Regions from separate parts of the Proteus vulgaris genome, predicted to be linked through region 1. Evidence: predicted binding sites of a transcription regulator. Region 1 holds the regulator's gene; each other region holds the start of a gene.

Region 1 (8,455 bases):
TATAAACCGGAGTGAAAGTATTCATTCCGGGGTTTTTAGTACGAAAAAAATATTTTTTATCGTCTGTTTTTTCGTGTGATCTCCTGCAATAAGTATTCATTACACTATTAATCACTGTATTCATCATCAATTACCGTCATTATTGTTATTGCGCAATAAATCAGCAGATTTTCTTGCTTACTATTCATATTTTATACCTGTGCTATGATAATCGGCTTTGTTGTACCCAAGTCGGTTAAACAACGAGCTATTTTGGCAAATATACACTCGCTTTAAAATAGTAATAAAATAGATAATGATAAGAAAATCAGTCGGATAGGCTAATATGCTGTTACTTATTGATAATTACGACTCGTTTACCTACAACCTCTATCAGTATTTCTGTGAATTGGGTGCTGAGGTTGTTGTTAAGCGTAACGATGAGATTGGACTTAAAGAGATAGAAAAGATGATGCCAGCACATCTTGTTATCTCGCCAGGACCTTGTACTCCTGATGAAGCCGGGATCTCTCTTGAGGCTATACAGCGGTTTGCAGGTGAAATTCCTATTCTTGGCGTTTGTCTTGGACATCAAGCAATAGGGCAAGCTTTTGGTGCATCTGTTATTAGAGCACGAGAAGTTATGCATGGTAAAAATTCATTGATACATCATAACCAACAAGGCGTTTTTAAAGGACTTAATCGTCCTTTAAGTGTAACGCGCTATCACTCTTTAGTGATAGATGCTACGACGTTACCTGTGCCTTTTGAAGTAACGGCATGGAGCCAACATGATGGAAATGTTGATGAAATTATGGGAATTCGCCATCGTACACTTCCAATTGAAGGGGTTCAATTTCACCCAGAAAGTATTTTAAGTGAACAAGGGCATGAGTTATTAAATAATTTTCTTAAATATTAATAAGATAGTATTTAAATAGCGAAATAACGCCTTTTTATACAAAACCACATTTGATTTTTTATTCATATTTAGTGATTATATTTTCACATTGAAGATGAATAACGATCAGGTGGGGTAATGACAAAGCAAAGCATCAACCGGGCAACTTACGATCAAGTAATGTTGCCAATTTATTCACCCGCAGAATTTATTCCTGTTAAAGGGGTGGGAAGTCGAGTTTGGGATCAGCAAGGAAAATCTTATATTGATTTTGCTGGTGGTATTGCTGTATTGGCATTAGGACATGCTCATCCTGCACTGAATCAAGCATTGAAAGAACAAAGTGAGCAACTCTGGCATGTGAGTAATATTTTTACAAATGAGCCTGCACTGCGTTTAGCACAAAAATTAATTGATAATACATTTGCAGAGCGTGTCTTTTTTGCTAATTCAGGCGCTGAAGCGAATGAAGCTGCATTTAAATTAGCTCGCCATTATGCGATCACTCGTCATAGTCCTTATAAAACCAAAATTATTGCTTTTCACCATGCCTTCCATGGTCGAACTCTGTTCACTGTATCTGTAGGAGGACAGCCTAAATATGCAGATGGGTTTGGCCCAAAACCTGCCGATATCGTACACGTTCCTTTTAATGATTTAGATGCCGTGAAAGCGGTTATTGATGATCATACATGTGCCGTTGTACTAGAACCAGTACAAGGTGAAGGCGGTGTAACAGCTGCTACTCCTGAATTTATGAGGGGGCTACGTGAGTTGTGCGATAAACATCAAGCATTACTTGTTCTTGATGAGGTACAAACGGGTATGGGGCGTACAGGTAAGCTTTTTGCTTATATGAATTACGATGTAACTCCCGATATTATTACTACGGCAAAGGCGCTAGGAAGTGGTTTTCCACTCAGTGCGATGTTAACGACACAAGAGATAGCGTCGGTAATGGGAGTAGGAACTCATGGTACAACTTATGGTGGTAATCCATTAGCGTGTGCAGTGGGTAATGTTGCATTTGATTTAATCAATACACCAGAGGTACTTGAGGGTGTAGAAAAGCGCTATCAGTGGATTGTAGACGAGCTCACGGCAATAAACCAAACCTACAACGTCTTTTCGCAAATCCGTGGGCAAGGATTATTGATTGGTGCACAACTTGCACCACAATATGAAGGCAAAGCGAAAATACTATTAGGGTTAGCTGCAAAACATGGGTTAATGATGTTAAATGCAGGGGCTGATGTTATGCGTTTTACGCCATCATTAATTATTACCCAAGAAGAATTACAAGAAGGAATGGCGGCATTAAAAGCAGCTATTGCGGAGTTTGTAAAAGAGTAGTCCTTATTATAAACCCCATCACAAGAATGGGGTTTATACAGATTTTTTATCAATAGCCCTTTGTATCGGGCTATTGTTTGTTCGGGCAGGGAAACTTAGCGAGTCCCGTAAACGACGATTGTTTTACCGTGTGCAGAGATCAGGTTTTGATCTTCTAGCATTTTAAGAATACGGCCTACAGTTTCGCGTGAACAACCAACAATTTGACCGATTTCCTGACGTGTAATTTTAATTTGCATGCCATCAGGATGCGTCATAGCATCGGGTTGTTTTGCTAAGTTTAGTAAGGTTTGTGCAATACGACCTGTTACATCAAGGAAAGCAAGGTTACCTACTTTTTCTGATGTGGTTTGTAATCTGTTCGCCATTTGAGCTGACAGGCGCATCAGAATATCAGGGTTGACCTGAATTAATTGGCGGAATTTTTTATAGGAAATTTCTGCTACTTCACAGGCTGTTTTTGCTCTAACCCATGCACTACGTTCTTGATCTTCTTCAAATAATCCAAGTTCACCGATGAAATCGCCCTGATTCAGGTAGGAGAGGATCATTTCTTTCCCTTCTTCATCTTTAATAAGAACAGCCACGGAACCTTTAACAATATAATAAAGTGTTTCCGCTTTCTCACCTTGGTGGATCAGCGTGCTCTTGGATGGATATTTGTGAATATGGCAGTGTGACAAAAACCATTCAAGAGTCGGGTCTGTTTGCGGCTTGCCGAGAACCATTCGCGTTATCCTCTGTACGTTAAATGCAGCCATTCAAAACGGATAGACTCCCTTTTGAGACAGCGTGCTTAAAAATCCTATCTTGACCTATTAACTTCCTGAGAACACGGTAAGTTAATATGGAGTAGATTATAATAAATGAGAAAATAATGCATTGATCTTAACCACTATCATCAAGCAGATATTGTTTTTAACACAATTAGTGCATTAAGTCTCGTTTTACGCAGTCAGCATAATAAACCTATTTGCTAATTGCTAGTTGAATTATGAGAATGTACTCTTTTAGTTTCTGTCATGTTTAGGGGGAAAATAAATGGAAGCACGAGTTAAGTGGGTTGAAGATTTATCTTTTGTTGGTGAGTCTTCATCAGGTCATCAAATAATGATGGATGGGAACTCTGGCGATAAAGCACCAAGCCCAATGGAAATGGTCTTAATTGCTGCGGGTGGATGCAGTGCGATTGATGTCGTTAGTATTTTACGCAAAGGGCGACATCAAGTCACTGATTGTGAAGTGAAATTAACATCAGAGCGTCGTGAAGAAGCTCCACGTTTATTTACTGATATCAATTTACATTTTATTGTTTCAGGTAAAGAACTCACAGATAAAATTGTTGAACGAGCAGTTCAATTATCTGCAGAAAAATATTGTTCCGTCTCTTTAATGTTAGGAAAAGCAGCTAATATTACACATTCATTCGAAATAAAAGACGCTGAATAAATTTGATATTTTAAAATAAAGTTTAATTTAGAAATAATATCCCTTAATAAAGGGGATATTATTTTTATAAAAATAGATTTTATTTTTGTTAACTGATCTTTTCGCCATTTAATAATTTTTTGACTAATGGCGCCATAATTAACTCCATCGCTAATCCTAATTTTCCACCAGGCACCACAATTGTATTTATTGTTGACATAAATGAGCCATGCAACATTGCCAGTAAATAAGGAAAATCAATATCCGTTAAGCCTCTAAAGCGAATAACAATAAAACTTTCATCAAGAGTTGGGATAGCTTTAGCTGAGAATGGGTTTGATGTATCGACAGTAGGGACTCGTTGAAAGTTGATGTGAGTACGCGAAAATTGCGGAATGATATAGTTAATATAATCATCCATAGAACGCACCACTGAATCTCTTACGGCTTCTTGTGAGTGGCCCCGTTCGGTTGTGTCTCGGATAAGTTTTTGTATCCACTCAAGGTTAACGATAGGAACTACACCCACTAGTAAATCAACATGCTGTGCGACATCGTGTTCATCAGTGACAACACCTCCGTGTAATCCTTCATAAAAGAGTACATCGGTATTATTGGGTAATGATTCCCATGGTGTAAAAGTCCCTGGTAATTGGTTGTAGGGCGTTGCTTCATCATAAGAGTGCAAATATTTACGTGATTGGCCTTGTCCTGTTTCACTATAATGGCTGAATGTGGAACTCAGTAGGCTAAAATCATTTGCTTCAGGGCCAAAATAGCTAATATGTCGCCCTTGTTCTTTGGCTTTTCTTATCGCCATGTCCATTTCAGGGCGAGTATAACGATGAAAACTATCCCCATCAATTAAAGCAGAATGTGCATTAAGTTGCTGGAATATCTTACGAAAAGCTTGGCTCGTGGTAGTCGTTCCTGCTCCACTTGAGCCAGTAACCGCGATGATAGGATGTTTGACTGACATAGGTTATCCTTTTGCAAAATAAGGTTAGCCCTTATTGGTGGCGATATTTCGCTCTGGAGTGATTAATCAGAGCGAAATTGCGATGCAGGCATAATATTGACGCTTTCATGAAGTTCTGACCAAACTAATACGGCTTCACCGGATTTAAGTTGTTTTTTTACGTCGGCGACTTTTTGTTCAAGCGTTTTCTCTTGGATACCATAATCGGTGCCTTCTCGTAAAACGAAACTTTCAATAAGATTGTCTAGAGTCTCTGAGGAAAGTTCGTTCCAAGGTATTATCATTTGGTTTTCTCCAAATAAGCGGATAACCAGTCAGGTATCCGATTTTCAAGCCACATCACGGGTTTAGAAAGCTTGCCACTGACAAAACCTACATGCCCGCCAAATTCAGTAAGTTGATACTCAATATTATTGGGTAGTGTTGTGATATCAGGAATAACATCCGCAGACATAAAAGGATCATCTTTAGCGTGAATGATCAGTGTCGTTTTCTTTATTTTATTTAATAAAGGCAAAGCACTACATTGACGATAGTAATCTAGGGCATCTTTGAATCCATGAATTTTAGAGGTAATTAGATCGTCAAATTGGCGTAGCTTTTTGATGGACTTTATCGTCAACAAACTAATTGGCAATGATTCAGGATAGCGGATCAACTTGCGTGTCGCGTTATTTTTTAGTCCTTTTAATAGATACCATTGATAAAAACGGGAAAAGCCATGCTCAATTTTAGCTGAACAAGGCTCTAACATTAATGGTGCTGATACAATAACAGCGGCATCTACAACGGCATTTTCACCACTTTCAGCAAGGTAATAAGCGAGCATGTTACCTCCAAGAGAGTAGCCGACGGCAGCTGTTGGCTGTTCACCAAATTCCTTTTTTAGCCAATTTAAAAAGTAGCGAGCATCTTCGGTTTCACCTGAGTGATAGATGCGTTTTTGTCTATTGGGCTCACCACTGCATCCTCTAAAATGCATTACAACACTTAACCAGCCTCTCTCTTTTGCTGCTGATAACATGCCATGAACATAAGGACTGCTAAAGCTTCCTTCTAAACCATGAAAGATCACTAATCTTGGCTTATCGAGCGCCATTTTGGGATCTTCACTCCATGCCAAATCGACAAAATCATTATCAGGAAGGTTTAGTCGTTGCCAGTAAGGCGTTAATAGTGGTGTTCTACGCACTATTCTTGGTAAAAGCGTTTGTAAATGTGGATTTTTAGCCCAACGCATTGGATTAAAGTATTGAGACATATTTTCCGTCTATCAAAATGAATTAACACTTGTTTGCTAAATAACATACTGCTATTTTCGGTGAAAATAAAACATCTGTCACATCTTTGAGCACTCGCCATGACAATTAGCCTTATTTTTTCTTTAACTATTTTCCTGTTTATTGCCGCTATCACACCAGGACCCAACAACTTATTACTTACTTCATCAGGTGCTAATGTCGGTTTTAAAGGCTCATTAAAGCTTATGGCGGGTATTATGCTGGGAATGCAATGTGTTTTACTTAGCTCGGCATTTGGTGTGGCTGCATTACTGATTATTTATCCTGCATTGCATATAGGATTAAAGATAATCGGAAGTGCATACTTACTTTGGCTTGCTTGGAAAACAGCGACATCATCTTATCAGCGTTTAGATATCCCAGCAAAAACGCCACAAGCAGTAAGTTGGTTTCAAGGTGGATTATTACAATTTCTCAATCCTAAAGCGTGGATGATGGGATTAGGGGCAGTTGGAAGTTTTAGTTTATCTGGTGATGCCTATTTTAGTTCAATTATTGCGATGAGCATTGTGATGGTGATAGTGAATTTTGTCGCAGGGATTGTTTGGATTTTAGGGGGAACCTTAATCAGCTTATTTTTACAAAGCAGAAGATCCTGGTTTATTTTTAATATTTCAATGGGATTATTAACAGCGCTCTGTGTTCCTTTGATTTGGATTGAATAAATAACTATAAATCAATAAGTAACTTAATTATTTTGATTTAAATAATGCTTTTTTAAGTTTGGTTGATATGATTGTTCTAAATTTTCATCCAAAAAAGAGTATTAATCTAGTGAAAGAGAGATCTATGATCGCCTGTTATCATAGGTATTTATGTTAAAGTGCTCTTTTATATAAGGTGAGAATAAGAATTCCTCATTTCATATAAACGTGATTATTTAACGTTTTCATTTATCTGAATTTATACTTTAAAATGAAAAATAATTCTCGCGGCTAGGAATTATTTATTCCTGTTTACTGTTTGTAATTAAAGAGAATTTTATTGTACATATGTTTTTAGTGTGTTCTTTAATTGTTATAACTTAATTAAAGCGTTTAAAAACGCAATATTATTGAATATATATAGATTGAATTTATATTCTCTTATTGACCAAAAAGAATAAATTATTATTAAAGATTGGAAAAAAATAAATTAATTATTATAGAATATCGTGGTTAATGAACAAATGCAGATAGAAAAGATAATTATAAAACTATTATAAGAGTAAGTATTTTAATAATAACATTATTTTTTATAATTTATTGTTTATGTTCTTTTTTTATTGATTTTAATCTGAAAACCTAAATAATTTTAGGTATCAAACTCTTTATCAAGAATGATCCCAAATATAACGATATAGTACTCGAAGTGGATATTGTCATTATGCCAACATTAACAAAAATTGCTTGGATCAAGCCAGGTATGGCTACAAATCAGCGTAAAATAGCAGATTATATTTTAGATAACCCTGAAAAAACGGTGACACTTTCATCACAGCAATTAGCTGTAATTACGGGCGTCAGTCAGTCTGCGATTGTTAAGTTTAGTCAAAAAATAGGATTCAAAGGTTTTCCATCTTTGAAACTTGCAATAAGTGAAGAGCTAGGCCGAAAAAATGCAGGTACAGGGCAAAACGCTAGTATATTACATAATCAAATAGGTTCTGATGATAGTTTAGTTGTTATTGCACAAAAACTGGCGCAAGAAAAAAATAATTCTATTAGTGATACAACTCGCCAAATTAATTATTTTCATTTTGAAAAGGTGATCCAGCTTATTGATGAAGCTCAACGCGTTCAAATTATAGGTATTGGCGGTTCTGGGTTGGTGGCTAGAGATTTAAGTTATAAATTACAAAAAATCGGTATCACTACACTTATTGAAACGGATCATCATGTCCAAATATCTGTTGCCCAAATGTTAAGTCCAAAAGACTTACAAATAGTTATTTCTTATAGTGGAAAAAGAAAAGACATGTTAGTGGCAGCCTCTGTTGCTAAAAAACAGGGGGCAAAAATTATTGCTATTACAGGAGAAAAACACTCTCCATTAGGAAAGATCTCTGATTATATATTAGAAACAATTGCGGATGAGGGGGAGTGGAGGAGTGCTTCAATCTCATCTCGTACTGCACAAAATACAATAACAGATCTTATTTTCATGGCGTTATTAAAGAAACGTGATGAATGTGCGAAGACATTAGTGTTAAGTTCTCAGGCATTAATTAACAGTCTAGATAATTAAAAATTTTGAACTGATTCAAAAAATTAATATTTAAAGGTAGGTATTTACACTTATTACTAAAGTTATTCTCCCAACGGCCGAAACGATAGTTATTTAGGCAGTGTTTTTTTGTTGAGATGTTTTAATTTCAATATCGAGGAGAGTAACTAATGCGTAACAATCAACCGGTGACACAGCGAGAATACCCGGTATCTGAAAACGCAACACTGATGTCGACGACAGATCTTGATGGCAATATTATTTATGCCAACGAGGACTTCGTCGAGGCCAGTGGGTTTTCAGTAGAGG
Region 2 (8,455 bases), 1.6 Mb from region 1:
AAAGACAGGGTGTTCTTGTGCTGGTTGCCAAGCAATTAAATGTGCACCTTGAAGGCTAATAGCTGCTCGTACTTTAGGATGTGAAATAACAAGGATAGGAAGTTCACCTAATTGCCGACGACTTAAATAAGGTGATATTTGTTCAATAATCGGCAATGAAAATATTTTCTCGTTCATTATCTTTTGGCCTTCTGTCACTGACTATTTCAATACAATAAACTGACTGGCTGGAAAATAAAAGAGCCACCTAAAAGGTGGCTCTAAGCAAAATCTTGATTTACTAGGCTCTAATTATTTAGAGATATGAGAAATCAGATCCAGAACTTTGTTTGAATAACCAACTTCGTTGTCGTACCAAGCAACTAATTTAACAAAGTTGTCGTTCAGAGCGATACCTGCTTTAGCATCAAATACTGAAGTCAGAACTTCGCCATTGAAGTCAGTTGAAACAACTGCATCTTCAGTGTAACCCAGAACGCCTTTCAGTTCGCCTTCAGCTGCTGCTTTGATAGCATCACAGATTTGTGCGTAAGAAGCTGGTTTTTCCAGACGTGCAGTCAGGTCAACAACAGAAACGTTAGGAGTAGGAACACGGAAAGACATACCAGTCAGTTTGCCGTTCAGTTCAGGAATAACTTTACCTACAGCTTTAGCAGCACCAGTTGATGATGGGATGATGTTTTGAGAAGCACCACGACCACCACGCCAGTCTTTTGCAGAAGGACCATCAACAGTACGTTGAGTTGCAGTTGTTGCGTGAACAGTAGTCATCAGGCCTTCAACGATACCGAAGTTGTCGTTGATAACTTTAGCTAAAGGCGCTAAGCAGTTAGTAGTACAAGATGCGTTAGAAACAATATCTTGGCCTGCGTATGATTTATGGTTTACGCCCATTACGAACATAGGAGTGCTGTCTTTTGAAGGACCAGTCAGAACAACTTTTTTCGCGCCAGCTTGGATGTGTTTACGAGCAGTTTCGTCAGTTAAGAACAGACCAGTTGCTTCTGCAACAACGTCAGCACCGACTTCGTTCCATTTCAGATTTGCTGGATCTCTTTCTGAAGTTACGCGGATGGTTTTACCATTAACAACGAGGTGGCCATCTTTTACTTCAACAGTACCGTTGAAACGGCCATGAGTTGAATCGTATTTCAGCATGTATGCCATGTAGTCTGCGTCTAACAGATCGTTAATACCTACGATTTCGATATCTGAACGTTCTTGAGCAGCACGGAAAACGATGCGGCCGATACGACCAAAACCATTAATACCTACTTTGATAGTCATATGTATTCCACCAGCTTTAATTTAGTGAATTAAAAAGTTGCTTCTAAAGTTACCAAAACCGCGCCAATCGTCAAGCGGAATCGTGTCAATAATTGCAAAAAATCAATTAAAAAAACACTTTTCGCTTAAAGATTGGTCGTTTTAGCTAAATGTTACGCTGTGTATTATCGGGATCAACGCCGATAAATGAAGTTACCTTTGCTCCGTTATGTGAAATTCATCACATTTCAAAAACTAAAGATTACTCTTGATGATTTTAGACTATATTTTTCAGATTTGTTGTTAAATCTTTGTTATTATTCGCTGTTGTTTTAAAAAGCATTTTTCTGAGCACGAGGTCGATATGGCAGATAATGAAAAGAAAGTGAATATTTCAAGCAATAACAATCACCTTGATTTATCAACACTCAATGAAATGCAACGTTATGTGACGCAACAACACGGCACAGAGCCTCCGTTTAGTGGTAAGTTATTACATAACCGTCAAACTGGGATTTATCACTGTTTATGTTGTTCTGCTCCTTTATTTTATTCAGATACAAAATTTGATGCAGGATGTGGCTGGCCTAGTTTTTACCAACCTGTTAACAGTGATGCGATCCGCTATATTGATGATTTTTCTCATAATATGAAAAGAACGGAAATACGTTGCCAGCAGTGTGATGCACATTTAGGTCATGTCTTTAATGATGGCCCTGCCCCTACAGGGGAGCGTTATTGTGTTAATTCAGCTTCACTGTCATTTACAAACAGTGAGACAGGTGAAGAGCAGAAAGGTTGATAGCCATTAAATTAACAAAAATATAACAAATGAAAAAACGATTCAGCCATTTTAAGTGATGATTTAGCTTATGGAGCAATCAATGGAAGTTAATGAACTTATTTCGATGGTAACCCCTGAAATTTACCAACGTATTTCCACCGCAGTTGAATTAGGCAAATGGCCTGACGGCGTTGCATTGACTGATGAACAAAAAGAACATTGCATGCAGATTGTTTTATTATGGCAAGCAAAAAATAACCACACACCTGAGCATATGACAGTAGGCACTAATGGGCAAATTACCATGAAGAGCAAACAAGAATTAAAAGCTCAGTTTCAATCTGAACGTTTGGCAACGCTAACGCCAATGGATGATGACTAAAACATATGGTGAATGGATAGAATTAATATAAAAAGGGCTACTTATTAACTGAATTGGTTAAAAATAGCCCCTTTCTGATTTTATGAAGATAAAGAAAGTAACGAACCTATTGATTGTTACGATTAAGCCAATGTGCTGAATCTATTAATGTCGCTCCCTTTGCTTGCATCTCTTCTAGCGCTACTTGGCTGTCATTATCTTGAATATTGACACCACGGCAACCGTCAGTAATAACAGATACTTGATAACCTAACTGTAAAGCATCCATGACTGTAAATTTAACGCAGTAATCAGTAGCAATACCAAGAATATAAAGATGTTTTATATTAAGCGTTTGCAAAAGGGTATGTAAGCCTGTTTGATATTCATGGTCGTTATCAAAAAAGGCACTATAGCTATCAATAAGGCGGTTTTGGCCTTTGTAAATAATATGGTTAATCAGTGTGTGATTGAGCTCAGGATGAAATTCAGCGCCGTGAGAATTTTGTACGCAATGTACTGGCCACCAAACTTGAGGTAACCCGTTCAGTTTCCCTATTTCACCTACAACAGTACCTGAGTTTTCAGCAAAACTAAGATGATCTGCAGGATGCCAATCTAAACTTGCAATAATTGGGCTTTTAGTTCGCTTGAAACCATTAATGAGCTGATTAGCTGTTTGAATAACCATCTCACTGTCGTTAACAGCTAAAGCACCCCCTGTACAAAAATCGTTTTGTATATCAACCAGTAATAGCGCAGAGTTTTTCACGAAAGTTGCCCTTTTATTAAGCTTAGTCGTTATCGTTTAATGTCATTTCACCGCGAAGGTTTTGTTGCATTAAGCGACAAATTTCAGTGTAATCATATTGTTGGCTAAGGAGATAATGCAGTTTAGTTAATGTTGCCTCAAATGTCATATCATAACCACTAATAACGCCGACTTCAGCTAAGGCTTGACCTGTTGCATAACCTTCCATATTCACTCGACCAGAAATACATTGTGTAAGATTAATAACCACAATGCCACGCTCTGTTGCTTCGCGTAGTGTAGAAAGTAAAGCAGGGTGTGACGGCGCATTACCCACGCCATAAGAACGTAATATTAATGCTTTCACGGGCTGCATCAGAATATTTTTAACTATTTCATCTGAAAGGCCTGGGTAAATGGTGACAACACCAATGGGTTGAGGCGTAATATTATGCGCAATAAATTCTCCTTTTCCTTTTGGAAATGAATTAATTTTAAATTGCTTAATATTAATCCCTGCTTCTAAAAGAGGGGCGCTATTCGGTGATGCAAACGCATTAAAACCATCTGCATGTGCTTTTACTGTGCGGTTACCGCGATACAGTGTGTTATTAAAGAAAAGTGCGACTTCATTAATTGGATGATGTGCAGCTAAATAGAGCGCATTTAATAGATTCGTTTGTCCGTCAGAACGCAAAGCTTCTAAAGGAATTTGAGAGCCAGTGACAATAATGGGTTTACTGAGATTCTCGAACATAAAAGAGAGTGCTGAGGCTGTAAATGCCATGGTATCAGTACCATGAAGAATAACGAATCCGTCATAGTTATGATAATTATCATTAATATCATCAGCGATAGATTGCCAGTCTTCAGGTGTGATATTTGAAGAATCAATTAAAGGAAGGTGCTCTTTGATTGTAAAATCGGGCATCTCTTCACGATGGAATTCTGGCATTTTAGCTAATTGGCGTTGTAAATGCCCTGATACAGGAATATAGCCATGTTCAGAATGTTGCATACCAATAGTACCGCCAGTATAAACAACGTAGATTGATTTCTTTTGCATCAGACAAAGCACTCTTATTAAGCTGTGAGAAATACCTGATTATAGGGAGTTTGTAGAATAAAAAAAGGAAAGGGCGCTAAAAAAAAGAAAATAGAAACTATCTAATATCTGCTTTAAATCATTGTGTTAAAAATTGCTTGAATACAAACGAACAAAAAGTATTTATCAGAAGATTATTCTACCAAAGGCCAGAAAAATAGAGGAATACACCCACTCTATATGAGCAGGTGTATAGATTGAAAAGATTATTGAATATCACCACAAGATAAACAATACGCATAGCGATTTAGCGGATCGTTCATATTGCGATAAAACTCAGTCTGTGTTTTAACTTCTTTTAAAACAGGTGCTGGCAAATAAGCTTGTAATGGATCAGGAATAAGCGCTTTTGCGTTAGAGGATAAACTCATTATGATCTGTTCTGACAGACTTAATTCAGGTTTCATCCAATCAACAACCGGTTGATCGATTTTTGCCATTTTAGCAACTGTATCAATAGCATCATCAAAATCACCAAACTCATCGACTAAACCGACATTTTTTGCATCTATTCCTACCCATACACGACCTTGAGCAATCAGATCAATTTGAGCCGGTGTTTTCTTCCGTGATTCAGCGACTAAATTAAGGAAAGTCTTATAACCACTTTCGATATTTAGCTGTAAAAGCTCTGCAAACTCTTCCGGTAGCTTATTAGTGACAGATAATCCGGCTAAGGGTGAAGTTGTGACGCCATCAGTATGAACACCAATAGACTCTAAGCTGTTTTCAAACGTATTAATAACGCCAAAAATACCAATAGAGCCTGTTAATGTTGAAGGGCTAGCAATAATCTTATTTGCAGGGGTTGAGATCCAATATCCGCCTGATGCAGCCATGCCACCCATTGATACAACCACATGTTTTTTCTGTTGTTTAAAAGCAGCAACTTCACTGCGTATTTGCTCTGAAGCTGAAACACTACCACCAGGGCTATTTACACGTAATACAAGCGCTTTAATGTTCGGATCTAAACGTGCTTGGCGAATTTGATTCGCAATAGTTGAACCACCCGCTGAGCCAGGGATGCTTTCACCATCAATAATCGCACCTTGGACAACCACTACGGCAATATTTCCTTCATCACTTGCAGGCAATGAAGAGGTTAGCGTATCGGCATAATCATAAATGCTGATATTGTTAAATTGCTTATTCTCTTTATCCCACTGGAAGGTTTCTGTCATATCAGCTTCAAATTGAGCGTATGAGCTTACAGAATCCACTAATTTACGATTTAGCGCATAAGTTGCGTTATCCCCATCTGCTTTGCGCAGCTGAGCAATCATCTCTTTTGCACCTGGGAAAACATCTTCTGTGGTAATACTACGGTTTTCGGCAACTTGGGTTAAATATGCAGACCACAGCGCATTAACTAAACGTAATGAAGCTTCACGAGACTCTGCTGACATATCATTGCGCATTAATGGCTCAACCGCAGATTTATACGTTCCTACGCGGAAAATATGGGTACTAATCTTTAAATTTTCTAACAGTGTTTTGTAATAGAGGTTTTGAAAACCAAAACCGTAAACACCCACCCCACCTTGGGGCGTGAGATAGACTTTATCGGCATAAGAGGCGAGGTAATATTGAGACTGGCTGTAATAACCACTTACTGCAAAAATAGGTTTACCTGTCTTTTTAAACTCATTAAGCGCTTTACCAATATAATTTAGTGAAGGTTGATCAGCACCTGCGAATTCATCAAGTTTTAATACCATTCCTTTAATTTTCGGATCTTGAGAAGCTAGGCGTAGCGTATCAACAACTTCAAATAAGGAGTTTTCTTGAAGTTGGCTACTTGATACACCTAAAAGCTCACGTCCAACTTCACCTAAAGGGTTTTGTGTTGCGGTTTGGTCAACAATCACACCTTTAAGATCAACAAGAAGGGCGCCTTCATAATCAACTGGTTTTTGTGCTTCTTTGGTGATTAAGAAAATACCAAAGACCATAAAGAGAAGGAAAAAGAAAATAACGTTTAAGATTAATTTCCTGATAAAGTTAATGGCTTGCCAACTAAATTTTAATATTGCGCCGATTAACTCCATAATTTTATTCATATTATCTCCACATCATGTAAAGCTAAATTTTAATCCTAAACAGTCATGCTAGAATTATTGGTAAGCAGGCTACATCCACATAATCTCATACTATTAAAACAAAATATGTTGTTAGCAATAGAGGGAATAGCAATAACAATGAAGGAATATTCTAATATAGCTCTTATTGAATGTCTGTCATTGATTTTTAGGAAACCATTAATGATAACCTTTTGTTTAAGGTGTTATTAAGCAAACATTTATCTTACGTGAAAATATCTAAAAAATGTCACATAAAAAGGCATCAAAGTAATATAGGAAATAGTCGAATTACAAAGGAAAGTAGGTTCAAAATAAGTTTAAATTAACTTAGGTAAGTTAAGATTAATCATTTTGTGAACAATAAATTACGATTAAATAATCATACAACTGATTTTTAGAAAAATTCCCGCCTAAATCTGTGGATGGTGGTAATATAACAGTTTGTTATACTGCGAATTGATAAGAACTGTCCATCCCCATAAGAATGGGATCTTGCTAAAATAAAATGCTGACAGGAGAATAAAAATGGATGCATTAACACTGCTTTTGAACCGCCGTTCAGCTTCTCGACTGACTACTCCAGCCCCCGATAGTGAAGCCCTTAATACTATTTTACAGGCGGGTATGCGTGCGCCTGATCATGGTGCACTTAAGCCTTGGCACTTTATTGTGATGCAAAACGAAGGCATTGAGCGTTTTAGCCAATTACTGCATAAAGCGGCTGTTGTGGGTAATTTAGGGCCAGAAGTTGAAGAAAAAGCAAAAAATGCACCTTTTCGTGCCCCTTTGATCATCACAGTTATTGCAAAAGTGAAAGATCATCCGAAAGTGCCTGAATGGGAACAAGTGGTTGCTGCTGGTTGCAGTGTACAAGCAATGCAAATGGCCGCTGTTGCACAAGGATTTGGGGGAATTTGGCGTTCAGGCTCTTGGACTCATGATGCAGTCGTAAGAGAAGGACTTGGCTGTGGTGAACATGACCAAATTATTGGCTTTCTGTATATAGGTACACCAGCCTTAAAAGCGCCAAACACGGTTTCTCCTGCCGATTTAACTGATTTTGTGACTTATTTTTAAAAAGGATGGCATGTTATGTCTGAAGCAATTCGTTTAACACAATACAGTCATGGTGCAGGCTGTGGTTGTAAGATCTCGCCAAAAGTTTTAGAAACTATTTTGCACAGTGAGCAAGCTAAATTTCATGATCCTCATTTACTCGTGGGTAATGAAACCAAAGATGATGCTGCTGTTTATGATTTAGGAAATGGCACCGGTATTATTAGTACCACAGATTTCTTTATGCCTATCGTTGATAACCCTTATGATTTCGGGCGCATCGCTGCAACGAATGCTATCAGTGATATCTTTGCCATGGGCGGAAAACCCATCATGGCAATTGCTATTTTGGGATGGCCTATTGATAAATTGGCGCCTGAAATTGCACGTGAAGTGATTGAAGGTGGGCGAGCCGCTTGCCAAGACGCTGGAATTTCACTGGCTGGTGGACATTCTATTGATGCACCAGAGCCTATTTTCGGGCTTGCTGTAACGGGTGTCGTTCCTGTGAGCAAAGTAAAGAAAAACAGTGAAGCGAAAGCCGGATGCCAGTTATTTTTAACAAAACCTTTAGGCATTGGTGTGTTAACAACTGCTGAGAAAAAAGGTTTGTTAAAACCAGAACACCAAGGTTTAGCAACAGAAATGATGTGCCGTATGAACAAAGCTGGTGCTGATTTTTCTGATATCGAAGGTGTTACTGCAATGACCGACGTTACAGGGTTCGGTTTATTAGGTCACTTGAGTGAGATTTGTGATGGCTCTGGTGTGCAAGCTACTATTCATTTTTCACAAGTACCAAGATTGCCAGAAGTTGAATCATATATCGAAAAAGGTTGTGTACCAGGAGGTACTGGGCGCAATTTCGAAAGTTATGGACACTTGATTGGTGAAATTACTGAAATGCAACGCAAATTACTTTGCGACCCACAAACTTCAGGTGGCTTATTATTAGCTGTATTACCTGAAGCTGTGGAACAAGTTAAAGACGTCGCGGCTCGTTTTGATATTGAACTAACCTCTATCGGTGAGTTAACTGAGCCAGTGG
Region 3 (8,455 bases), 1.1 Mb from region 1:
GATTGCTGAATTAGCCACAGCGAGTGGTCTTTCAGGTATGTGTGGTGGTCAAGCACTTGATCTGGAAGCAGAAGATAAATCCATTGATCTCGCCTCTCTTGAAAAAATCCATTTACACAAAACAGGTGCATTAATTCGTGCAGCTGTTCGTTTAGGTGCATATAGTGCAGGCTCTAAAGGCCATGATGTATTACCTGCATTAGATAAATATGCTCACTCCATTGGCCTTGCCTTTCAAGTGCAAGATGACATTTTAGATGTCATCGGAAGTACCGAAGAAACTGGAAAACGCCAAGGTAGTGACCAAGAGTCAGGAAAAAGCACATATCCTGCACTCCTTGGATTAGAACAAGCTCAAAAGAAAGCACAGGAATTGTATAACGAAGCACTGGATGCCTTAGCGTTTCTTGAGCAATACGAGTACGATACGACCACGCTTAAACAATTAGCGAGTTTTATCGTCGAACGGAAAAACTAATAAAAAATAAAGAGAGCAGCTTACCTGTTCTTTCCCTATTACAAGTGATTAATTAATAGGCATCACATGAGCATTGATATCGAAAAATATCCCACATTGGCGTTGGTTGAAACACCAGAAGATTTGCGCCTATTACCAAAAGAGAGTTTACCTAAACTCTGTGATGAGCTAAGGCTATTTCTTCTTAACAGTGTCAGCCGCTCAAGTGGTCACTTCGCCTCAGGTTTAGGTGCTATTGAGTTAACGGTTGCTCTCCATTACGTCTATAAAACCCCTTTTGACAACCTTATATGGGATGTGGGGCATCAAGCCTATCCCCATAAAATCTTAACAGGTCGCCGTGACCGTATTGATACAATTCGCCAAAAAAATGGATTACATCCCTTCCCTTGGCGTGAAGAGAGCGAATACGACAAACTTTGTGTCGGTCACTCTTCAACCTCTATCAGTGCAGGTTTAGGTATGGCTGTTGCCGCTGAACAAGAAAAACTGAATAGAAAAACAGTTTGTGTCATTGGTGATGGTGCAATTACTGCGGGTATGGCTTTTGAAGCAATGAACCACGCAGGTGATATTGAACCAGATATGCTCGTTGTTCTTAATGATAACGAGATGTCGATTTCAGAAAACGTTGGTGCGTTGAATAATCATCTTGCACAATTGTTATCTGGCAAACTGTATACCACTTTGCGTGAAGGTGGAAAAAAGGTCTTTTCTGGTATTCCACCAATTAAAGAATTACTGAAAAAGACTGAAGAACATATCAAAGGCATGGTCGTTCCTGGCACCATGTTTGAAGAGTTAGGATTTAACTATATTGGTCCTGTTGATGGTCATGATGTTATTGCGTTAGTACAGACTCTCGCTAATATGCGTGATCTAAAAGGTCCTCAACTTCTGCATATTATGACCAAAAAAGGTCGTGGATATGCCCCTGCTGAACGTGATCCGATTAGCTGGCACGCTGTACCTAAATTTGATCCACAAGCAGGTACATTACCTAAAAGCCCTAATGCACGACCTACCTTTTCCAAAATTTTTGGTGACTGGCTATGTGAAGAAGCCTCAACCGATCCAAAATTGATGGCAATTACTCCAGCTATGCGTGAAGGCTCGGGTATGGTGCGCTTCTCAAAAGAATACCCATCACAATACTTTGATGTTGCTATCGCAGAACAACACGCCGTTACCTTTGCAGCAGGTTTAGCCATTGGTGGCTATAAGCCGATTGTTGCTATTTACTCAACATTCTTACAACGCGCTTATGACCAAGTGATCCACGATATTGCCATTCAAAAACTGCCTGTTTTATTTGCTATTGATCGTGGTGGTATTGTGGGAGCAGATGGTCAAACTCACCAAGGTGCTTTTGATCTCTCATTCTTACGCTGTATTCCTAATATGGTCATTATGGCGCCAAGTGACGAAAATGAGTGTCGCCAAATGCTTCACACCGGTTATCACTATCAAGATGGCCCTGTTGCTGTACGCTATCCAAGAGGCTCTAGTATTGGTGCGCAATTGCAACCACTTGATCCACTGCCTATGGGTAAAGGTATTATTCGTCGTCAAGGCAAAGGTATTGCTATTCTAAACTTTGGTACATTACTACCAGAAGCGTTAGAAGTCGCTGAAAAACTTGATGCAACGGTAGCCGATATGCGTTTTATCAAGCCTCTTGATAAATCACTTATCCTTTCTCTGGCTGAACAGCATGATATGTTGGTAACACTAGAAGAAAATGCCATTATGGGTGGCGCGGGCAGTGGTGTTAATGAATTACTCATGCAAGAGCGTTGCTTAGTACCTGTTTTAAATCTAGGCATTCCTGATTTGTTTGTACCACAAGGTGGACAAGAAGAGATCCGAGCAGACTTAGGACTTGATGCTGTTGGTATTGAGAAATCTATTACGGATTATCAAGCTAAATAACGTCTTAAATGCCCGTTTTAAACGGGCATTTTTCTATGCTAATCACTTACCAAAACGACTATTAAATCTTTGATTACTAATTCTTTTATTCATTTTTGAATTACAATTTGGGCATAAGTGTTGTTTTTTACCATCGATAGTCCATGTGTAATATTTCCTTTTAAAACTAAGGTTACAAACATCACAATGGCTAGGTTTAAAAATAGCGGACACCAAAGCAAAAAAAATAATAATACCAATTATCCATCCCATACAGCCCCCTTGCATAAGGAAAACTTAATAATAAATTAAACCTAGTACTATTATTACTCAAACTCCTCTATGTAATATGTCGTCTATAACTCATATTTTATGAAAATCACTGCAAATAAAACATTCTCTTATTGAATCCATTCAGCATTAATTTATTCAATCAGTTAGATTTTTCTTTCTTTTTGCTTGTCAACGAAACGTTTCGATCATGCTCACAATCTGAATAAATCAAACTTGTTTTCCCCCTTTTCTTTTCTACTATATAAGTAGCGAAACGTTTCGCTGAGGAGGAAATATGAAAAAAGGCGTATTACTAAATAGTCCTATTTCTAGCGTAATTTCACGTTTAGGACACACTGACAAAATCACTATTGCAGATGCCGGATTACCCATTCCCTCTTCTGTTGAACGTATTGATCTCGCTCTAACACAGGGTATTCCTGACTTTATGTCAGTATTGCAAACAATCACTCATGAAATGCAAGTTGAAGCAGTGATGCTGGCGGAAGAAATTAAGACCATTAATCCCCTCCTTTTTAATGAGATAGTCTCTTACCTCTATTTATTAGAGCAAGAACAGAAGAAACCCATTCAAATAATGTATGTTTCACATGAAGCATTCAAAAAACAACTTACTGAAAATAAAGCTGTTATTAGAACAGGTGAATGTACACCTTATGCCAATATTGTGTTGTTTTCTGGTGTGACTTTCTGAGGACAATATGAAACCTTTACTCGAACTTAAAGATATTGATAAGTCATTCCCGGGTGTAAAAGCACTATCAGGCGCTACATTGCGCATTTATCCCGGTCGAGTGATGGCCTTAGTGGGTGAAAATGGTGCTGGCAAATCAACGCTGATGAAAGTACTTACTGGCATTTATAAAAAAGATGCTGGCGAGGTAATTTATCAAGGTGAAAGTTGTGCTTTTAATGGCCCCAAATCTTCCCAAGAAGCAGGAATAGGCATTATTCACCAAGAGCTTAACCTTATTCCTGAATTAACCATTGCAGAAAATATCTTCCTAGGTCGTGAGTTTACGCGTGCTTTTGGCGCCATTGATTGGAAGAAAATGTATGCAGAGGCTGATAAGTTATTAGCCCGATTAAACCTTGCATACAGCAGTCACCGTTTAGTGTCTGAATTATCGATTGGTGATCAGCAAATGGTAGAAATTGCCAAGGTACTTAGTTTTGGTTCCAAAGTGATTATTATGGATGAGCCAACGGATGCATTAACTGACACCGAAACGGAATCGCTATTTAGTGTTATTCGAGAACTAAGAGATCAAGGTTGTGGCATTGTTTATATCTCACATCGCTTAAAAGAGATCTTTGAGATTTGCGATGACGTGACCGTACTTCGAGATGGTCAATTTATTGGTGAAAAACCCGTTAGCACATTACAAGAAGATACGCTCATTGAAATGATGGTTGGCCGTAAGTTAGAAGACCAATATCCTCGTATCAACATCCCCCAAGGCAAAACCAAACTCAATGTCATTAACCTCAGTGGTGAAGATGTTCACGATGTCAGTTTCTCATTACATGAAAGTGAAATTCTCGGTATTTCAGGTTTAATGGGTGCTGGTCGTACAGAATTAATGAAAATTATCTACGGCGCATTACCCAAAACCAATGGCACCGTAGAGCTAGATGGCAAACCCTGCCAAATCAAAAAACCGGTTGAAGGATTGGAACACGGCATTGTTTATATCTCTGAAGACAGAAAACGAGATGGCTTAGTGCTAGGTATGTCAGTGAAAGAAAATATGTCACTGACCGCACTTCGTTATTTTAGCCGTGGCATGGGAGTACTCAATCATAAAGAAGAGCAACTCACTGTCGGTGATTTTATTAAATTATTCAATATAAAAACCCCTTCAATGGATCAAACAATTGGCTTTTTATCAGGGGGAAATCAACAAAAAGTGGCTATCGCAAGAGGCCTGATGACTCGCCCTAAAGTGCTTATTCTTGATGAACCCACTCGTGGTGTAGACGTTGGTGCTAAAAAAGAAATTTATCAGCTAATTAATAAATTTAAACAAGAAGGATTAAGCATCATATTAATTTCTTCTGAAATGCCTGAGGTAATGGGAATGAGTGACCGTATTTTGGTGATGCATGAAGGTCGTATTAGCGGTGAGTTTTCAGCTCACAATGTCACACAAGAAATGCTAATGGCAGCCGCTGTTGGTAAACAATATGACGCTAAGGTAGGAGTTTGATATGAGCACGAATTCAATTCCAGCGTCAAAACGTTGGTTTTCAAAAGCATGGCTATTAGAGCAAAAATCACTGATAGCATTACTACTTCTGATTGTTGTCGTTTCCACACTCAGCCCTAATTTCTTTACCTTAAACAATATATTCAACATTCTTCAGCAAACATCGGTTAACGCCATTATGGCGGTTGGCATGACGCTGGTCATTTTAACCTCTGGTATCGACTTATCTGTTGGTTCATTGCTTGCATTAACCGGTGCTGTTGCTGCTTCTATGGTTGGCGCTGATATTAATGCCCTTGTTGCGGTTATCGGTGCATTAGCACTTGGTGCAGCTATTGGTGGTGTAACAGGGATTATCGTGGCAAAAGGTAAAGTTCAAGCCTTTATTGCTACATTAGTCATGATGTTATTACTGCGCGGTGTTACCCGTGTTTATACCGACGGCAGCCCAATTAATACTGGATTTAGCGATAATGCCGATCTCTTTAGCTGGTTTGGTATTGGTCGTCCATTTGGGATCCCAACTCCAATCTGGCTCATGATGATTGTCTTTTTAAGTGCATGGTATTTATTACATCACACCCGTTTAGGTCGTTATATTTATGCGCTTGGGGGAAATGAATCAGCAACACGTTTATCTGGTATTAGCGTCGATAAAATAAAAATTATTGTTTATGCACTGTGTGGTTTGTTAGCTGCCCTTGCTAGCGTAATTGAAGTTGCTCGCCTTTCATCAGCACAACCGATGGCTGGTAATGGTTATGAGTTAGATGCCATTGCTGCGGTTGTTCTGGGTGGTACCAGCCTTGCGGGTGGTAAAGGCCGTATTATCGGTACGTTAATTGGTGCACTTATTCTAGGCTTCTTAAATAACGCACTGAATTTATTAGGAATATCATCAAACTATCAAATGATAGTAAAAGCGGTGGTCATCTTACTTGCTGTTTTGGTAGATAACAAAAAATAACTCTCTATTCTCTTAATCCGAACCCCGACAGGAACTTATATTATGAAACTCAAAAAAATGGCGACACTTCTTTCTGTTGTTGCGTTAAGTGCCACAATCAGCGCTAACGCGTTTGCAAAAGAATCTATCGCACTTGTTATCTCTACACTCAATAATCCATTCTTTGTCACCATGAAAGACAGTGCACAGAAAGAAGCAAATCGTTTAGGTTACGATTTAGTTGTGCTTGACTCGATGGATAACCCAGCTAAAGAGCTTGCTAACGTGCAAGATTTAACCGTAAAAGGCACACGCTTAATGCTCATTAACCCAACAGACTCAGATGCTGTAGGTAATGCGGTTATTTTAGCGAATAAAGCTAAGATCCCAGTTATCACCTTAGATCGTGTTGCAAACAAAGGTGAAGTTGTCAGCCATGTTGCTTCTGATAACCGCCTTGGTGGTAAAATGGCGGGTGACTATATTGCTGAAAAAGTGGCCAATGATGCCAAAGTTATTCAACTAGAAGGGATCACTGGAACCTCTGCATCTCGTGAACGTGGTGAAGGTTTTAAACAAGCGGTTGATGCTCACAAACTGAATATACTTGCCAGCCAACCTGCTGATTTTGACCGCACAAAAGGTCTTAACGTGATGCAAAATCTATTAACTGCTTATCCTGCGGTTCAAGCTGTTTTTGCACAAAATGATGAAATGGCATTAGGTGCATTACGTGCATTGCAAACCGCGGGTCGTAGCGATGTATTAGTGATTGGTTTCGATGGTACAGATGATGGGATCAAAGCGGTAAACCGTGGCATGTTAGGCGCAACCATTGCTCAACGCCCAGACCAAATTGGTATTATCGGCATCCAAACTGCAGATAAAATTCTCAAAGGCGAAAAAGTGGATGCAACAATCCCAGTCGAACTTGAGTTAGTTATTAAAAAATAACAACAAATGCCACGGAGTGATGTTGCTCCGTGGTGGCTTTGATCATTAAAACACGTTTTCACAAGGATAAAGGCTATGACAACACCTCGCCTTGCTGTTCTAGGTAGCATTAATGTTGACCACATTATGAATATTTCAAAATTTCCAAAACCAGGTGAAACCATTATTGGTCATCAATACAAAATAGCCTTTGGTGGTAAAGGTGCAAACCAAGCTGTTGCTTGTGGTCGCAGTGGCGCCGATATTACCTTTATTGCTTGTGTCGGTGATGATGCGATTGGCAGTGAGATAATCTCACAATTTAAAACAGATAATATTCATATTGATGCAATTAGTATTATTCCGCAAACACCAACAGGTGTTGCGATGATCCTTGTTAATGAGCAAGGTGAAAACGTAATTAGCATCATTGCAGGTGCTAACGGCGCACTAACACCTATACATCTTGAGCAATATCATCATGTTATTGAACACGCTGATGCCTTATTAATGCAGTTAGAATCACCGTTAGATACCGTATTTGAAGCAGCTAAACTGGCAAAATCACATCATACAAAAGTTATTTTAAACCCAGCTCCAGCTCAACCTTTATCTGATGAATTTCTGAATTTTATTGATGTTATCACCCCAAATGAGACAGAAGCCGAAATATTAACTGGCGTTTCTGTGCATGATGAAGCGGGTGCTGCAAAAGCAGCCGATATTTTACATCGTAAAGGTATCAAACAAGTGCTTATCACTTTAGGTAGCCGTGGTGTATGGTTTAGTGAGCAAGGAAAAGGGATGATAATTCCTGGATTTCGTGTCGATGCTGTTGATACCATTGCCGCAGGTGATACATTTAACGGTGCATTTGTCACAGCAATATTAGAAGGCAAACCTTCTGTTGAGGCTATTCGTTTTGCCCATGCAGCGGCTGCCATTGCAGTTACACGTCATGGTGCGCAATCTTCAGTCCCTTGGCGTCATGAAATCGAATCATTTTTAGCAGAGCGAGCATAGTACTTTGGCAACAATGAAAGATGTCGCCCGTTTAGCGGGCGTTTCAACATCAACAGTCTCTCACGTTATCAATAACAATCGTTATGTCAGTGAAGGGATCCGTAAAAAGGTTAATGATGCTATTCAAACCCTAAATTACGCCCCTTCTGCTTTAGCACGCAGTTTAAAAATGAACTGTACTCACACCATTGGTATGTTAGTAACAGCAAGTAGCAACCCTTTTTATGCCGAGGTTGTGCGGGGTGTTGAACGCAGTTGTTATGAAAAAGGCTATAGTTTGATTCTATGTAATACCGAAGGTGATTATGAACGAATGGATAGTAGCCTTGAAACCTTGCTACAAAAGCGTGTTGATGGCCTATTGTTGATGTGTACGGAAGCCAGAGCGCCCTCTCATGAAGTGCTAAATCGTTATCCTCGTTTGCCTATGGTCATGATGGATTGGTCCCCATTTGAATATGGTGGAGATATTATTCAAGATAACTCCCTGCTTGGGGGAGAAATTGCTACCAATTATCTGATTGAAAAAGGCTTTACTGAAATTGCCTGTATTGCAGGTCCACAAGATAAACTCCCAGCAAAACATCGTTTGCAAGGCTATTACAATGCGATGCAAAAAGCAGGACTCGCTATTCGAGAAGAGTTTGTGTTAACCAGTGA

Evidence for each region. The regulator CRP, encoded in region 1, controls carbon source genes, mostly activating them, when cyclic AMP is high. The targets are predictions, from matches to a motif close to ATGTGANNNNNNTCACAT.
Region 2: msrB (peptide-methionine (R)-S-oxide reductase MsrB) is a predicted target of CRP. The motif match lies at 1,496-1,513, and genes of this name have one in related genera.
Region 3: rbsD (D-ribose pyranase) is a predicted target of CRP. The motif match lies at 2,863-2,880, and genes of this name have one in related genera.

What each region holds. Positions count from the first base shown of each region.
Region 1 is NZ_CP090064.1:4,039,060-4,047,514, reverse strand. Features, by position in the region: gene LW139_RS19150 (aminodeoxychorismate synthase component II) at 326-901, shown strand; gene argD (bifunctional acetylornithine/succinyldiaminopimelate transaminase) at 1,019-2,233, shown strand; gene crp (cAMP-activated global transcriptional regulator CRP) at 2,329-2,961, opposite strand; gene LW139_RS19135 (OsmC family protein) at 3,275-3,682, shown strand; gene LW139_RS19130 (phosphoribulokinase) at 3,771-4,640, opposite strand; gene LW139_RS19125 (YheU family protein) at 4,703-4,924, opposite strand; gene LW139_RS19120 (hydrolase) at 4,921-5,901, opposite strand; gene LW139_RS19115 (LysE family translocator) at 6,001-6,606, shown strand; gene LW139_RS19110 (SIS domain-containing protein) at 7,307-8,167, shown strand; gene LW139_RS19105 (methyl-accepting chemotaxis protein) at 8,317-8,455, shown strand, end outside.
Region 2 is NZ_CP090064.1:2,454,434-2,462,888, reverse strand. Features, by position in the region: gene LW139_RS11980 (D-hexose-6-phosphate mutarotase) at 1-177, opposite strand, end outside; gene gapA (glyceraldehyde-3-phosphate dehydrogenase) at 292-1,287, opposite strand; gene msrB (peptide-methionine (R)-S-oxide reductase MsrB) at 1,631-2,068, shown strand; gene LW139_RS11965 (YeaC family protein) at 2,151-2,432, shown strand; gene pncA (bifunctional nicotinamidase/pyrazinamidase) at 2,539-3,183, opposite strand; gene ansA (asparaginase) at 3,206-4,228, opposite strand; gene sppA (signal peptide peptidase SppA) at 4,474-6,330, opposite strand; gene LW139_RS11945 (NAD(P)H nitroreductase) at 6,877-7,428, shown strand; gene selD (selenide, water dikinase SelD) at 7,444-8,455, shown strand, end outside.
Region 3 is NZ_CP090064.1:757,677-766,131, reverse strand. Features, by position in the region: gene ispA ((2E,6E)-farnesyl diphosphate synthase) at 1-478, shown strand, start outside; gene dxs (1-deoxy-D-xylulose-5-phosphate synthase) at 545-2,410, shown strand; gene rbsD (D-ribose pyranase) at 2,958-3,377, shown strand; gene rbsA (ribose ABC transporter ATP-binding protein RbsA) at 3,385-4,893, shown strand; gene rbsC (ribose ABC transporter permease) at 4,895-5,860, shown strand; gene rbsB (ribose ABC transporter substrate-binding protein RbsB) at 5,903-6,793, shown strand; gene rbsK (ribokinase) at 6,869-7,795, shown strand; gene rbsR (ribose operon transcriptional repressor RbsR) at 7,800-8,455, shown strand, end outside.